2 regions of the Mesorhizobium sp. BR1-1-3 genome follow, and region 1 is predicted to be linked to the other one. Evidence: riboswitches for the same ligand, from Rfam matches in the RefSeq annotation. Region 1 holds a riboswitch; the other holds the start of a gene.
The links. A riboswitch is a leader RNA that binds a small molecule or an ion and turns the genes downstream of it on or off. The one in region 1 is predicted to bind cobalamin.

Region 1 (5,174 bases):
CACCGGACCCTAATGCGGAAGCGTGACAGTTTAACCGCTGAACCGTTTTAAGGGCCTATGCTGCAACGCGGCGAGGGTTAGCGCAGCACTTCCAGCGAAGCAAGTCAAACCTTGTTCAAAACATCGACCTGGACGGCATATCGCGGCAAACTGGTCCGATCCGCTCCTGTTTGATTTCCTTCGCTTTTTACTCCACTTTTCTCTCCTGACATGGATGCCGCCAAAACCCTGCTAGCATGGGTTGGAATCAGCCATTCGACCCTCGGTCAAAACACGTCAAAGTGATACCTGCATGAAGGAAAAGATCTCGCTCCCGATGGCCCGGCGCATCGCCCTTGCCGCCCAGGGGTTCCTCGATCCTCGCCCGACCGGCACGCCCGACCGCCGGCATTTTGCCCGCACCCTCTCCCGCACCGGCCTGTTGCAGATCGATTCCGTCAGCGCGGTGGTGCGCGCTCATTATATGCCGCTCTATTCGCGCCTTGGCCCCTACCCGTTCTCGCTGCTCGACAACGCGGCCGTGACGCGCAAGCGCATGGTTTTCGAATATTGGGCGCACGAGGCCTCCTTCCTGCCGGTCGAGACATACCCGCTGATGCGCTGGCGCATGCAGCGCGCCGAGCGGGGCGAGGAAATGTATCTGGGTCTCGCCAAATGGGGCCGCGAGCACGCCGCCTACATCGAAGAGATCTACCGCGAGGTCGCCGAGCGCGGCCCGATCGCCGCTTCCGCGCTGGAGGGCCAGAAAGGTTCGGGCGGCTGGTGGGGCTGGAGCCATGCCAAACACGCCTTCGAATGGCTGTTCTGGGCCGGCCGCATCACCACGGCGCACCGCCGCGGTTTCGAGCGCTTCTATGACCTGCCCGAGCGCGTGCTGCCGCAGGCGATCCTCGATCTGCCGGTGCCGACGCCTGAGGACGCGCACCGCGAATTGCTGCGCATTTCCGCCCGCGCCCACGGCGTGGCGACTTCAGGCGATTTGCGCGACTATTTCCGCCTGTCGCCGGCCGATATGAAAGGCCGGTTGGAGGAACTGGTTCAAACGGGCGAGTTGCTGCCGGTGCGTGTCGAAGGCTGGGACAAGCCGGCGTATCTTCACCGGGACGCCCGTCTGCCGCGCAAAGTCGGGGCCCGCGCCTTGCTGGCACCCTTCGATCCGGTCGTCTTCGAGCGCTCGCGCACCGAGCGGCTGTTCGATTTCCACTACCGCATCGAGATCTACACACCGGCCGACAAGCGGCAGTATGGCTATTATGTCCTGCCGTTCCTGCTCGGCGACCGGATCGTGGCGCGCGTCGACCTCAAGGCCGATCGCCCGGCCAGCATACTGCGGGTCCATGCGGCCTATGCCGAGCCCGGTGCGCCGCCTGAAACCGCTGCGGAGCTGTTCGAGGAATTGAAGCAGATGCAAGGTTGGCTCGGGCTCGAACGCATCGAAGTGACGCCTGCCGGCGATTTGGGCGCGGCGCTGGCCGACATAGCCGTGTCGTAAGCTCGCGTTGACACCGCCGCCCGCAAAAGCCTAAATCCGGTTCCAGATGGTCCCTTGCCCGCAACGGCAAGGGCTAAGAGGGAATGCGGTGCCGGGCAAAATCCCAAATCCGCGGCTGTCCCCGCAACTGTAAGCGAAGAGCCAAGGCCGAAAACCACTGGGAATTCCCGGGAAGGCGGCTACCCAAGGCGATGACTCGCGAGCCAGGAGACCTGCCGTCTGCGACTGTAGAATCCGATCGCCCGGCGGGTTTCCGGGCAAGGAGCCCGATCTTTGGACCACGACAGCAGTTTTTCGGCTGGCACAGCGGATATTTCGTCCGGCCATGATGATGCCTTGGCCGGCGTCACCATCATCGTCTGCGGCTCCTGCCGCAATGAGACCGGCTCCGACGCTCATCCCCGCGCCGGCGAGTTGCTGACGGACGACACGCGCCGCGCCGCCGCTGGCGACGATATCCGCATCCGCAGCGTCGAATGCCTTGGCAATTGCAAGCGGCGCCTCAGCGCCGCGATCCTGCGCGACGGCTGCTGGAGCTATGTCTTCGGCGACCTGACCGCGACCAGCGGCGCCGACCTCGTGACAGGCGCAAAGCTCTTCGCCACCTCGAAAGATGGCCTGATCCCGTGGCGTGGCCGCCCCGATAGCCTCAAGCGCGGCCTCGTGGCCCGCATTCCACCCATCGACATGCTGAAGGATTGACCATGACCACTTCCGTATCCCGCGTTCCCTGCACCGTCGTCACCGGCTTCCTCGGCGCCGGCAAGACGACGCTGGTCCGCCATCTCCTGGAAAACGCCGGCGGCAAGCGCATCGCCATCATCGTCAACGAATTCGGCGACATCGGCATCGATGGCGAGATCCTCAAGGGATGCGGTATCGACACCTGCCCCGAGGAAAACATCGTAGAACTGGCCAATGGCTGTATCTGCTGCACTGTCGCCGATGATTTCGTCCCGGCGCTCGACCAAATCCTGTCGCTGACGCCGAAGGTCGACCATATCCTGATCGAAACCTCGGGCCTGGCACTGCCCAAGCCGCTGGTCCAGGCCTTTCAGTGGCCGAGCGTGAAAAGCCGGGTGACCGTCGATGGCGTCATCGCCGTGGTCGACGGACCGGCATTGGCCGAAGGCCGCGTCGCCAACGACATGGAGGCCCTCCAGGCGCAGCGCGCCGGGGACGAGACGCTCGACCACGACGATCCGGTGGAAGAACTGTTCGAGGACCAGATCGCCTGCGCCGACCTGATCATCCTGTCGAAGAGCGACCTGATGGACGCCGCCGGCACCGCCCGCGCCAATGCCATCATTGGCGAACACTCCGCCCGCGCGGTGAAGATTGTGCCGACCTCGCATGGCAAGGTCGATCCCTCGGTGCTGCTCGGGCTCGGTCTCGCCGTCGAGGACGACATCGAAAACCGCAAGTCCCATCATGACGGCGCATTCGACCACGAGCATGACGACTTCGACACGTTCATCGTCGACATTGCCTCGATCGCCAATCCGGACGAGCTGGCAAAGCGTGTCGCCACGGTCGCCGAAGAAGAGAACGTGCTGCGCGTAAAAGGCTTCGTCGAGGTCGGCGGCAAGCCGATGCGGCTCTTGCTGCAGGCCGTCGGGCCGCGCGTCAATCATTACTATGACCGCGCCTGGACCGCGCAGGACGACCGCCGTTCGCGCCTCGTCGTCATCGGCCTGAAGGGGCTGAACCGCCCGGCGATCGAGCGTATACTCGCCGGCTGATTTCGGACACGGATTGCGATGCACATCCTAACCACGACATCCGCCTCGCTCGACGACCTCGCCGAGCCGGTCGATCTGCGGCAGACGCCGGCGGATATCGTGGCCCTGTCCTTCACCGACAGCGACCTCGCCGGACTGGCGGCGGCGTGGAGGACCGATGCCGACCGCCTGCCCTCGATGCGGCTGGCCGCACTGCGCGACCTGCGCCATCCCATGTCCGTCGACCTCTGGGTCGACAGCGTCGCCCGCCATGCCAAGATCATCCTCGTGCGCATCCTCGGCGGCTACGACTGGTGGCGCTACGGCTGCGACCAGCTTGCCTCGACCGCCCGCGAACGCGGCATAAAACTGGCGCTGCTGCCCGGCGAATGCCGCGACGAGGATCTGCGCCTGATCGAAGCCTCGACGCTGCCGCGCGAGGAGTTGGACGGCCTGCTCGACTATTTCCGCGAGGGCGGCCCGGCGAATATGAGCGCACTGGTGCGGAAATTGGCGGGGTTGGCGGGACAGGATGCGGAAGTTATCGGCCCGGTGGTGGTGCCGAAAGCTGGTTCTTACGTGCCCGGATGTGGAGTTGTGGAGAAGCGGGACTTATCGAATGCTGGCGCTTACAACGTCAACGCTCCTATCATCCCCATCCTGTTCTATCGCTCGATGCTGCTGGCCGCCGATGTCGCGCCCATCGATGCGCTTGTTGAAGCGCTGCGGCAGCGCGGCATCGACCCAGTCCCGATCTTCGTCTCCAGCCTCAAGGACCCAACCTCCCTCGCCTTCGTGGAAACAGCACTGACGGCGCTGAAGCCCGCCGCCATCATCACCGCGACCGCTTTCGCCTCAGGCGCCGAACCCGGCATCGAAACGCTGTTCGACCGCGCCGGCGTGCCTGTCTTCCAGGTCATCGTCGCCACCACCCGCCGCGACATCTGGCAAAACAACCAGCGTGGCCTGGCACCCGCCGACCTCGCCATGCATGTCGTGCTGCCCGAACTCGACGGCCGCGTCCTCGCCGGCGCCATTTCCTTCAAGGGCGAGACCGAGACCGATCCCGCACTCGGCCACCGCGCCTTCGCCAACCGGCCGGAACCGGATCGCGTGGCGCAGGTCGCTGACCGCGTCGCGGCCTTCATCAAGTTGCAGGAGACACCCCGCGCCGGGCGCAAGCTGGCGATCCTGATCCCGGATTACCCTAGCGCTCCTGGTCGAACCGGCTATGCCGTCGGCCTCGACGTGCCGTCCAGCGTGCTCGCCATGCTGCATGACCTGAAGGAGCAGGGCTATGTGATTGAGGGGATTCCGCAGACGCCGCGTGGGTTGCTGGATTTGCTGGAAGCCAGCGATACTGGATTGGCCTTAGATAACTACATTGCCTTCTCGACGGAGTTGCCGACTGCGGCAATTACTGCGGTCGAAGCCGCTTGGGGCAAAGCGGAAGACGAAACAGGTTTGCGCGGAAGCTTCCCCTTCCGCGCCGCCACCTTCGGCAACGTCACCATCGCCCTCGCCCCCGACCGCGGCCGCTCCGTCGACCGCCGCGCCGACTACCACGACCCGACGCTGCCCCCGCGCCATGCGCTGATCGCCTTCGGCCTCTGGCTGCGCAAGTCGCTCGGCGTCCACGCGCTGGTCCATGTCGGCGCCCATGGCACGCTTGAATGGCTGCCGGGCAAAACCGTTGCTCTGTCGGAAAACTGCTTTCCGGAGATCGTCACCGGTCCCCTGCCCGTCATCTATCCCTTCATCGTCTCCAACCCGGGCGAAGCGGCGCAGGCCAAGCGGCGCATTGCCGCCGTCACCCTTGGCCATTTGCCGCCACCGCTGACCGGCGCCGGGCTGGACGAAAACCAGCACAAGCTCGAGCGGCTGGTCGACGAATATGCGCAGGCCGACGGGCTCGACCGTCGCCGCCGTGACCGACTGGCGAAACTGATCGTCGACACCGC
Region 2 (5,174 bases), on a different contig from region 1:
CCGGGGGCACGAAAGATTTCCGCATAGGGATTTTGCATGAGTGGTTCCTCGACAAAGGACGATTCGGCAATTACATACGAAGCGTATGATTGTTAAATAGAGCATACGCCGCGTATGTCAATTGGCATACGTTACGTATGTGAATAGGGCCGGAAGCCATGCACAGACCCCGCAAGGAGATGATCGCCGAGACGCGCGCAAAGCTGATCGCGGCGGCCCGCCATGCCTTCGGCACAACAGGCTATGCGGAAGCCTCGATGGATGATTTCACCGCTTCGGCCGGGCTGACGCGCGGCGCGCTCTATCATCATTTCGGCGACAAGAAGGGGCTGCTGCAGGCGGTCATAGCCCAGATCGACGGCGAGATGGCGGCGCGCATCAATGAGGTCGCGTCGAGAGCGCCGACCCGCTGGCAGCATTTCGTCGACGAGTGCTCGACCTATATCGAGATGGCGCTGGAGCCGGAAATCCAGCGCATCATGTTCCGGGATGGCCCGGCCGTGCTGGGGGATCCAGCGCAATGGCCGAATGCCAGTGCGTGCATCGTGTCAATGACCGATCATCTGACCGCGCTGCAGGAGGAGGGGGTCGTTGTCTCCAGCCTCGACCCCGAGACGGCCTCGCGACTGATCAACGGAGCGAGCAGCCAGGCAGCGCAACGGATCGCCAATTCGGACGACCCCGAAGCGACGTCCAAGAAGGTGGTGACGGCGTTCAAGCAACTGCTCGAAGGCCTGCTCAAGAAGCCGGATCCGCAGTCGAATTGAAGTTCCCACCGGAGCTTTCGTGCCGGCAGCTGTTCCCGATAGGAATTTTTTCTTGACATCTGCCCTCAGCTAAGGTACATATTCGTCCATGGTGCTGATTTGCGCCGGTGACCCGCCGCACAGGCGGGTTTTTCGTTTGATGCTCCGTCAGACAACGCGCCGGCGAAAGGCTGCGAAAGAAAACCGTTGCCCCGAATTCGTCGCGCTTCGGCGTCAGGGGCCGGCAATTGACAATCGCCGGGTTGAGTTCATCTTCTTCCACCATCTCTGAGGCGGAGATTCGGGGCACATGTGGGATTTCGAGATCGGCCGGTCGGTGTCCATCATGATGCGGACCTGGCCGTTCATCTTCTTTCGTATGATCGTCTATTTCGGCATCACGCTGGCCTACATCATGGCGACCGGCACCGGTGCCTCGGTCGGCTATGGCGTCGGCCATATCTCCACCGATCCCGACGGGCCCATGTCCTTTGCCCTGTGGGGCGGCGTGGTCGGGTTTGGCATCGTCTCGATCGCGGTCTACTGGATCCGCGAATACATCCTCTATATCGTCAAGGCCGGCCACATCGCCGTCATAGTTCATCTGATCGACGGCCGCGACATTCCCGCAGGTCAGGACCAGATCGCCTACGCCAGGGATGTTGTGACCCAGCGTTTCGCCGAGGCCAACATCCTTTTCGTCGTCGACCAACTCGTCAAGGGTGCCATCCGCGCCATCACCGGCCTGCTCGGCGGTATCGCCGCCTTCCTGCCGATACCGGGCCTGAGCGGCCTGGTCTCCTTCATCAACACGGTGATCCGCCTGTCGCTGACCTATGTCGACGAGATCATCCTCGGCTACAACATCCGCATCAATTCAGCCTCACCCTTCGAGACGGCGCGCCAAGGCGTCGTGCTCTATGCCCAGAACGGCAAGGTCATGGTCAAGAACGCCGTCTGGCTGGCGGTCATCATGTGGGGCGTGTCGTTCGTCATCTTTCTGATGATGCTGGCGCCTGCCGGCGCCATTCTGTTCCTGATGCCCGGCCAGCTCGCCGGCTGGGCCTTCGTGCTCGCCGTCGTCTTCGCCTGGGCGTTCAAGGCGGCCTTCATCGAGCCTTTCGCCATCGCTTGCCTGATGCAGGTCTATTTCAAGACCATCGCGGGCCAGGTGCCGGATCCGGCCTGGGACGCCCGGTTGGCCGAGGCGTCGTCGAAGTTCAGGGAGCTCAAGGACAAGGCGCTCGCCTCCTTCGGCGGTTCGCGCTGGGGTACGGCCGGCGCCACACCCTGATCGGCCGGGCAGGTGGTGTCTGGTGAGGCAGAAACGGTGTTGAGGCGCGCCACGGTGGACTTGAGCTGTGTCTCGCCTTGCCCGGAAAACGTCTCGCTCATGATCAGTTCCGGCAGCGGCAGCCGCCGTCCCCAACCATGCGTTTCAAGGTCCGGTTTGGAAGCGAACTCGGAAACACGGCCGACGCAGAGATAGGCGATTGGCGTTACGTGATCCGGAATGGCCAACAGCCGCTTCAGCGCCTCAGCCTCGATGATGCTCACCCAGCCGACGCCAACGCCCTCGGCACGCGCGGCCAGCCAGAAATTCTGCACCGCGCAGACGGTGCTGTAGAGATCCATCTCCGGATTGTGCCAGCGTCCCAGCGGCGAACCTTTCGAGCGCTGCCGGTCGCAAGTGATGCAGATGTTGAGCGCGCTCTCGCAGATGCCTTCCAGCTTGAGCTTGCGGTACAGCGCCTGTTTTTCCGCCTCGATCGCCGGCAGTTCCTGCTCGCGCGCGGCCAGGAACAGGTCGCGCACCCTTTCGCGTCGCTCGATGTCACGAATGACAATGAAATTCCATGGCTGCATGAAGCCTACCGATGGCGCATGATGGGCGGCAAGCAGCAGCCGCGCCAGCACGTCGTCATCGATCGCGGTGGGCAGGAAATGGCTGCGCACGTCGCGCCGCGTGAACATGGCGCGATAGACCGCATCGCGCGCATTCTGGTCGAATCCATCGTCAATGGCAGCGGTCATCTGTTCCGGCATCGCTTGTCCCCTTGCGATTGCAGATTCAAAACGGTCAGAGCGTACTTTGTGCGTCCAAATGGACGCACGTCGCTCTGATGCCACCCGCCCGACCATGCGGATGACGATGCCTGCCAGGCCGGTCTTCTGGCTTGGGATCAACCCGCGTCCGGTGCCTTCCCGTCATCGACAGTGGCATTTACCGGCGCGGTCCCCCTCACAGCGTTGGGCACGCCACGGAATTCAACCGTGTTCCCGATTCTCCCGCTTGCGGCGGGCACCAGGCAGTACCAAGAACCTTACGCCGAAGCGCCGGCGAGGCCAATGCCCGCGGCGACGCGAATGGACGCAGGCGCGATTTTCCCCAGTCATCGGCCGCCCGTGCATGGCCTTTGTCGATCCGGGTCACTAGATTAGGACGATGACCACCCGTCTCTACACGCATCCGATCTTCCTCGAGCATCTCACGCCGCCCGGACATCCCGAGCGGCCCGACCGCCTGCGCGCCATCGAGCGCGTGCTCGATGAGGAAGCCTTTGCCGCGCTCGATCGTATCCAGGCGCCGGAAGGCGACGAGGCCACCATCCTCTACGCGCATCCCGCCGATTTCGTCGCCCGCGTGCGCGCCGCCATCCCCGACGAGGGGATTGCCCGCATCGATGCCGACACCACTGCCAGTCCGAAGAGCTGGCAAGCGGCGATCACCGCGATCGGCGCCGCCAACGCCGCCGTCGATGATGTCTTTTCGGGCCGCGCCGACAACGTCTTCGTCGCCGCCCGGCCGCCCGGCCATCATGCCGAAAAGACCACGGCCATGGGCTTCTGCCTGTTCAACACGGCGGCGATCGCGGCGCGTTATGCGCAGAAGAAACACGGTGTCGAGCGCGTTGCCATCGTCGACTGGGACGTGCATCACGGCAATGGCACGCAGGATATTTTCTGGGACGATCCCTCGGTGCTCTATTGCTCGACACACCAGATGCCGCTTTATCCCGGCACCGGAGCGAAGACCGAAACGGGCGCCGGCAACATCGTCAACGCACCGCTGGCGCCGCAGACCGGCAGCGAAGTGTTTCGCGATGCCTTCCTGTCGCGCGTCCTGCCCGCGCTCGACAATTTCGCGCCCGACCTGATCATCATTTCGGCCGGGTTCGACGCGCACCACCGCGATCCGCTGGCCGAGATCAATCTGACCGAGGATGATTTCGATTGGGCGACCGGCCAGCTGATGCAGCGCGCGGCACGCCACAGCGGCAACCGGCTCGTCAGCCTGCTCGAGGGCGGCTACGATCTGCAGGGATTGGCATTTTCGGTCGCCGCCCATGTCGGGCGACTGATGAAAGGATGAACGATGGCTGGTGAGACCAACGAAGACGTCAAGGCGATGAGCTTCGAGCAGGCACTCGATGCGCTGGAGAAGATCGTCGATGATCTGGAGCGTGGCGACGTGCCGCTCGACCAGTCGATCAGGATCTATGAACGTGGCGAGGCGCTGAAGGCGCATTGCGACCGGCTGCTGAAGGCCGCCGAGGACAAGGTCGAGAAGATCAGGCTGTCGCGCGACGGCAAGCCGGTTGGAACGGAGCCGCTCGACGCGGATTGAGGCCGGTCCGAACGATGGCCTCGCCTCACCGGTTTTTGGACATGATCATGACCGAGGCTATAACTCGTTGCGATTGAAACAGCTCAAGGACAAGAGGAGATACGGAAGCGATGTGCAGAAACATCAAGACCCTGTTCAATTTTGATCCGCCGGCAACCAATGACGAGGTGCGCGACGCGGCCCTTCAGTTCGTCCGCAAGCTGAGCGGAACGACGCGACCCTCGAAGCAGAACCAGCACGCCTTCGATCATGCCGTCGACGCCATCGCGGCCTCGGCGCGCGAACTGCTCGATTCCCTGGAAACCCATCAGCATCCGCGCAATCGCGAAGAGGTGGCGGCCAAGCTGCGGGCAAAGGCGGCCATCCGCTTTGCCTGATGCGGCCAGGCGGCCTTCGACCACCGACAAGGAGAGTCCATGAGCTTCTTCCCCGGGAAAGACCCTGAGGTGGGCGATGCGTTCGCCAGCGATCAGATCGAATTGATGGTCATTCCGAACGCCAAGGACATCGGTGGTTTTCAGGTGCGCCGTGCCCTGCCAACGGCAAAAAGGCGGTTGGTCGGTCCGTTCATCTTCTTCGACCGCATGGGTCCCGCGATCCTGCGGGCCGGCCAGGCGCTGGACGTCCGTCCGCATCCGCATATCGGACTGTCGACGGTCACCTATCTGTTCGACGGCAAGATCCGGCACCGCGACTCCCTCGGCACCGAAATGGTCATTCAGCCCGGCGACGTGAATTTGATGACCGCCGGCCGCGGCATCGTCCATTCGGAGCGTACGCCGGAGGAACTGCGTGGCGCG

Region 2: another riboswitch for cobalamin. It lies ahead of bluB (5,6-dimethylbenzimidazole synthase); the one in region 1 lies ahead of LB559_RS20590 (DUF1636 family protein).

Annotation. Positions count from the first base shown of each region.
Region 1 is NZ_JAIUIC010000009.1:112,394-117,567, forward strand. It holds gene LB559_RS20585 (winged helix-turn-helix domain-containing protein) at 293-1,492, shown strand; cobalamin riboswitch at 1,523-1,727, shown strand; gene LB559_RS20590 (DUF1636 family protein) at 1,766-2,194, shown strand; gene cobW (cobalamin biosynthesis protein CobW) at 2,197-3,234, shown strand; gene cobN (cobaltochelatase subunit CobN) at 3,253-5,174, shown strand, end outside.
Region 2 is NZ_JAIUIC010000004.1:212,578-217,751, forward strand. It holds gene LB559_RS11180 (MFS transporter) at 1-38, opposite strand, end outside; gene LB559_RS11185 (TetR/AcrR family transcriptional regulator) at 159-767, shown strand; gene LB559_RS11190 (hypothetical protein) at 1,057-2,040, shown strand; partial or broken gene bluB (5,6-dimethylbenzimidazole synthase) at 2,163-2,888, opposite strand; cobalamin riboswitch at 2,891-3,071, opposite strand; gene LB559_RS11200 (histone deacetylase family protein) at 3,193-4,119, shown strand; gene LB559_RS11205 (exodeoxyribonuclease VII small subunit) at 4,123-4,374, shown strand; gene LB559_RS11210 (DUF2277 domain-containing protein) at 4,485-4,751, shown strand; gene LB559_RS11215 (pirin family protein) at 4,791-5,174, shown strand, end outside.